DNA from 2 places in the Lysinibacillus sp. Y5S-8 genome. Region 2 is predicted to be linked to the other one. Evidence: a T-box and tRNA genes for the amino acid it is inferred to sense, from the RefSeq annotation. Region 2 holds a T-box; the other holds one or more tRNA genes.
What was found. A T-box is a leader RNA that pairs with one kind of tRNA and senses whether it is charged. The one in region 2 lies ahead of serS (serine--tRNA ligase), so its partner is inferred to be a tRNA-Ser.

Region 1 (3,217 bases), 140 kb from region 2:
TTGAAGGGAGGTGCAGAGGATGAAGGTAATCTTTACAGTGGGGTTGCCTGGAAGTGGAAAAAGTACATTTGTGAAACAGCTAGCGAAAAGTGAAAATGCGATTATTCTTTCCAGTGATGCAATACGTCAGGAATTGTTTGGTGATGCCACTAAGCAAAAATCACGTGTAGTCTTTCGCACGTTATATGAGCGTCTGAATGATTTAGTGGCAAAAGGTTATTCTGTCATTGTAGATGCCACCAATATAGAGCGGGAGCGCAGAATGTTTGCACTCCGCAAATTGCCGAGTGCGGTTAAGAAGGAATGCTATTACTTTGATACCCCTTATTCAATCTGTGTAGCCAGAAACCAACGACGGAAGCGGCATGTACCATTATTGGTGATGGAAAAAATGAGAAAGCATCTAGAGTTTCCTACAGCAGGAGAAGGGTTTGATGAAGTGCATATTGTACATGAATCAAGTCCCTATGATATCTCTCGACAGCAATTTGTCTCACTTATACAAAGCCAACCCACTTATGAAGAACTGTTTCAAACACTTCGATCAGTCCCACTTTTTAAAGAAATTTATCATTTCAATCAAGAAAACCCATACCATCAATTTTTACTATGTCAGCATACGTATTTCGTGTTTGCCTATATCAATGAATACTATTTGGAAAGTGATAAACTGGCACTACAATTGGCTGCATTGTTCCATGATGTCGGCAAACCATTTTGCAAAAAATATAAACCATTGCAACAACGATATGGCTATTATGGGCATGAAAATGTATCTGCCCAATTGGTTTGTCATTTTCTTGTAGAGTTGGGCTTTGAAGAGGATTTTGTGTTGAAGGTTGTTCATTTAGTGCAATTTCATATGTTAATCCAGTATGGGGGCGATAAAGGCGGAAGCCAAATTTATCACTTATTAGATGGTGATTTATTAACAAGACTTTATTTCTTCCGAGAGGCAGATCAATTTGCTAAATAAAAAGGAAAGGAAGTGGAATTATGACGAAATTAATGAAATACCCAAGAAGCTTTCATTTACCATGGAGCAGGGGCTATACCCACGATGATAAAGTTGCTAAAAATGTGAATCATTTTATAGGAAAAGAAGTGGTGGTCACTGAAAAACTAGATGGGGAAGGCACTACGCTTTACAAAGACTATATGCATGCCAGAAGCATCCATTCAGCCAATCATCCTTCTAGACATTGGATAAAAACATTTCATGCAAGTTTTGCGTATCGAATTCCTAATGATTGGCGCTTATGTGGAGAAAATATGTATGCGAAGCATTCCATTTATTATCAAGCCTTAACAAGTTATTTTTATTTATTTAGTATTTGGAATGAAGATAATATTTGTTTAAGTTGGGATGAAACAGTCGCTTTTGCAGCCGAGTTAGGTATTGAAACAGTACCCGTTTTATATCGGGGTATTTTTGATGAAGGACAAATAAAACGGACATTTACTGGTAAATCCATTTTTGATGGTGAACAAGAGGGGTATGTGATTAGAAACGTTGCCTCCTTCCATTATGATGATTTTCGCTATAATTTAGGGAAATTTGTGAGACCACAACATGTTCAAACAAGCGATCATTGGCTACAGGAAGAAATGATTCCAAATGGCTTAAAATAAAATGGATCTAACGAAATTACTTTGATCAATGATTAAATAAAAAGGACTGAGAAAAATGTAATACTAAATCGATTACTACAAAATTATATAATATGAGGAAGTGTGCAAGGAATGCATATCCCTTTTGAAAAGGGCTTGCAGGTTCGATTCCTGTCATCCTCACGCAAAGGTAAATAAAAATGAACTCTCATTCCTACACGAGAGTTCATTTTTTTTATTTAGTATAGTTATCGAAGTAACCTTGAATATAAATCATAGGTGTTCCTTTGTCACCTGAGCCAGATGTTAGATCAGATAGCGAACCGATTAGGTCTGTTAAGCGACGAGGTGTTGTTCCTTGTGCAGCCATTTGACCCGTTAAATCTTCATCTTTATTTTGAATGTATTCAGAAATAGCGGCTTTTAATTCTTCACCTCGAAGGTTAGCAAAGTCGTTATCTGCTAAGTATTTCAATTTAACTTCGTTTGGTGTCCCATGCAATCCAGCCGTGAACGCTGGTGAAACAACAGGGTCTGCAAGCTCCCAAATTTTACCCACTGGATCTTTAAATGCACCGTCACCATAAATCATGACTTCTACCGTTTTGCCTGTTGCCTCTTTAATTTTTGCTTGGATTCCATCAACAATCGGCTGACAAGTATGGGGGAATAGTTTTACACTATCCTCTGTCGCTTTGTTAGAGCCAAGAAGACCATATTCTGCATTGAAGCCAGACCCATTAATAGACTCAGCTAAAATATTATCAAGGCTGTAAACTTTTTCAGCACCGTTTGCTGTTAAAATGCGCTTTGTACGGAAGCGTGTATGAATATCACATGTTAATACACTCTTTGTATAATTTAAAATTGTTTTTGGGTTATTAGAGAAGATGACTTCACATTTAGCGCCTTCTGCTTCAATTAACTCTTTATAGTATTCAATATAATCTACACCGGTGAATGTATGTTTTTTGTAGCCAAAATGTTCACGGAATTCAACCTCATTTAATGTATCTGTCCAAGGGTTAATGCCTTTTACATCTAACTCATCAATATCTACAAGGTGATTACCTACTTCATCGGATGGGTAGCTTAGCATTAGTACAACCTTTTTAACACCTTTGGCAATACCACGTAAACAGTTGGCAAAGCGGTTTCGACTTAAAATCGGGAAAATAACGCCGACAGTATCATCGCCGAACTTAGCTGCCACATCTACAGCGATATTATCTATTGTCGCATAGTTACCTTGTGCACGTGCTACAACAGATTCAGTTACTGTGACAATATCACGATCCTCGATTGCATAGCCTTCAATTGTCGCAGCATTTAACACTGTATCTACAACGATTTGTTCAATATTATCGCCTTCGTTAATAATAGGACCACGAAGACCTCTTACAACTGTACCGATTACACGTTCCAACTTAATCTCTCCTCATTCTATCAATCGTAAAGTGAAATAAAATCCATATGATTTTACTATACGCTCCAGTAATGATATAAGTAAAATTAATAGTTCATATAATAGCTATAAGAGGTGCTTATATGATAGGGAAATTAGATTTATATCGTATTTTTAGTGTTGTAGCAAAAAATAATAGCT
Region 2 (3,217 bases):
AAAAATCGGATAATTTTCTTTTTGACGGTAATTTTTCTCCTACCATTATTTTCTTGGAAATAATAGCATCCTTAATACCGTTATAAAGTTGATCATAAAGCGGTTTATCACTATCTCTTTCAAGCTGAAATAAAAGCATATCCATGTTGTATAACCTCCTGACCCTATGATTGTTTTGAAAACTGGATATTTTTATATGGTCAATTTCTATTATACTAAACTTCATCATAAAGGTGGAGGTTAGAAAATGAAACAAACAGGTACAGAGTTAGTAAAACGTGGAATGGCAGAAATGCAAAAGGGCGGCGTTATTATGGACGTCATTAATGCAGAGCAAGCAAAAATAGCAGAAGCAGCAGGCGCTGTAGCCGTTATGGCATTAGAAAGGGTACCTTCAGATATTCGTAAGGCAGGTGGCGTTGCACGTATGGCTGATCCCCGTATTGTGGAGGAAGTAATGGCGACTGTAACTATTCCTGTTATGGCAAAGGCACGTATAGGGCATATCGTTGAAGCACGCGTTTTAGAGGCAATGGGGGTTGATTATATTGACGAAAGTGAAGTTTTAACACCAGCAGATGAAGAATACCATTTATTAAAAAGTGATTACACAGTACCGTTTGTGTGCGGCTGTCGTGATTTAGGTGAAGCAGCCCGTCGTATCGGAGAAGGCGCGTCAATGCTACGAACAAAAGGTGAACCAGGAACAGGGAATATAGTGGAGGCAGTTCGACATATTCGCAAAGTAAATGCTCAGGTACGTAAAGTAGTGGGTATGACAGAAGATGAATTAATGACGGAGGCAAAATTACTGGGGGCTCCTTTCGAATTATTAAGAGAAATTAAACGTCTTGGTCGTTTACCAGTAGTAAATTTTGCGGCGGGTGGTGTTGCTACGCCAGCCGATGCTGCATTAATGATGGAGCTTGGAGCTGATGGCGTTTTCGTGGGCTCTGGTATTTTTAAATCCGAAAATCCAGAAAAATTTGCGCGTGCTATTGTGGAGGCGACTACCCACTATAAAGACTATAAGCTAATTGCTGAAATATCAAAAGAGCTCGGTGTACCAATGAAGGGTATTGATATTGCACAGCTTGGGCAAAACGAACGTATGCAAGAGCGAGGCTGGTAAAATGAAACGAATTGGTGTTTTAGCATTACAAGGAGCAGTTCGTGAGCATGTCCAAATGTTAGAAGCGCTTGATTGTGAAGCGGTTTTAGTAAAACAGAAGAAGGATTTAGTAAATCTCGATGGACTTGTATTACCTGGTGGGGAAAGCACGACAATGCGAAAATTGCTGGACCGTTTTGACCTACTAGAGCCAATCCGTGAACTTGCACAGCAAGGTTTACCGGTGTTTGGCACATGCGCAGGATTAATTTTATTAGCCAATCAATTAGTGGATGACGAACCGCATTTAGCAGTTATGGATGTGACGGTAGCAAGAAATTCATTTGGACGTCAGATAGATAGCTTCGAAGTTCAACTGGATATTCCTAAAATAGGTGCACGTATTCCAGCAGTTTTTATTCGTGCACCTCATATTGAAGCGGTAGGTAAAGATGTTGATGTTCTCGCTCAGCATGACGGAAAAATAATTTTGGCGCAAGATGGTCATTTATTAGGTTGTTCGTTTCATCCTGAATTAACAGCAGATATGCGAATTCTTGAATATTTTGTCTCCTCTATGGTATGACTTGCAAAATTTGTTTTCATATAGTACAGTATGGTTAAAATTTAAATAATTGAACACGATGATGGGAAGTAGTAGCAAGCACGTTTTTTTTAGAGAGTCAGCGGTTGGTGGAAGCTGATAAAAGCACTTGTGAATCCGTCCTGGAGTTGCACAGTCGAAGTGAGTGAAGTAGGCTGTAGCCGGCTGAAATGCCGTTATAAAATAAGTGGATTAGGCATACGCCTAGTCAATTAGGGTGGCAACGCGGGTAGCTCTCGTCCCTTTCCAGGGATGAGGGCTTTTTTGTGTTTATTTTGATGCAACAATTTCCCATCATTAAAGAAACTATTGGAGGTATGAATATGTTAGATATTAAACGTGTACGCGATAATTTCGCAGAAATTAAAGAAATGCTATTAACACGTAATGAAGATTTAGGTAACTTAGATGACTTTGAAGGCTTAGATGCAAAGCGTCGTGAATTAATTGCTAAAACGGAAGAATTAAAAGCAGAACGTAATAAAGTATCTGAACAAATTTCAATTATGAAGCGCAACAAGGAAAACGCAGATGAAGTCATTGCTCGTATGCGTCAGGTAGGCGATGAAATTAAAGAATTAGACAATCAATTAAATGATGTAGAAGAGCGCTTTAAAGATATGATGATGCGTTTACCAAACATTCCTCATGAATCTGTACCAGTAGGCACAACAGAGGACGACAATGTTGAAGAATATACTTGGGGCGAAATTCCAGCATTTGATTTTGATATTAAAGCACACTGGGATCTAGCGACAGATTTGAAAATTGTGGATTTTGAACGTGGCGCAAAAGTAACAGGTAGCCGTTTCTTATTCTACCGTGGTCTTGGAGCTCGTTTAGAACGTGCATTAATGACGTTCATGATGGATTTACATGCAGAAGAGCATGGCTATGAGGAAATGCTACCACCTGTTATTGTAAATCGTGATAGCTTAACAGGTACTGGACAGCTTCCAAAATTCGAGGAAGATGTATTCAAATTAGAAGAAACGGATTATTTCATGATTCCAACAGCAGAGGTTCCAGTAACGAACTTCTATCGTGATGAAATATTACCAGCTGAGGCTTTACCACAAGGCTTTGCTGCGTACAGTGCATGCTTCCGCTCAGAGGCAGGTTCTGCAGGTCGTGATACACGTGGTTTAATCCGTCAACACCAATTCAATAAAGTAGAACTAGTTCGTTTTGTAAAACCAGAGGAATCATACGAACAGTTAGAGCTATTAACAGGTCATGCTGAAAAAGTACTGCAATTATTAGGATTACCATATCGTAAACTAAAAATGTGTACAGCCGATTTAGGCTTTACTGCAGCGAAGAAATATGATTTAGAAGTGTGGATTCCAGCACAAAACATGTACCGTGAAATTTCTTCTTGTTCTAACTTTGAGGATTTCCAAGCACGACGTGCAAATATCCGCTTCCGTCGTGAGCCAAATGCAAAACCAGAGTATGTTCACACATTAAATGGTTCAGGTCTTGCCATTGGTCGTACAGTT

Region 1: it encodes a tRNA-Ser, which carries the amino acid that the T-box ahead of serS (serine--tRNA ligase) is inferred to sense. The anticodon was not compared.

Annotation. Positions count from the first base shown of each region.
Region 1 covers NZ_CP145889.1:4,565,725-4,568,941, reverse strand. The annotation lists gene V6670_RS22470 (AAA family ATPase) at 20-976, shown strand; gene V6670_RS22465 (RNA ligase family protein) at 997-1,632, shown strand; tRNA gene V6670_RS22460 (tRNA-Ser) at 1,727-1,794, shown strand; gene V6670_RS22455 (coenzyme F420-0:L-glutamate ligase) at 1,847-3,037, opposite strand; gene V6670_RS22450 (LysR family transcriptional regulator) at 3,160-3,217, shown strand, end outside.
Region 2 covers NZ_CP145889.1:29,477-32,693, forward strand. The annotation lists gene V6670_RS00105 (PLP-dependent aminotransferase family protein) at 1-145, opposite strand, end outside; gene pdxS (pyridoxal 5'-phosphate synthase lyase subunit PdxS) at 248-1,132, shown strand; gene pdxT (pyridoxal 5'-phosphate synthase glutaminase subunit PdxT) at 1,134-1,697, shown strand; T-box leader at 1,747-1,962, shown strand; gene serS (serine--tRNA ligase) at 2,039-3,217, shown strand, end outside.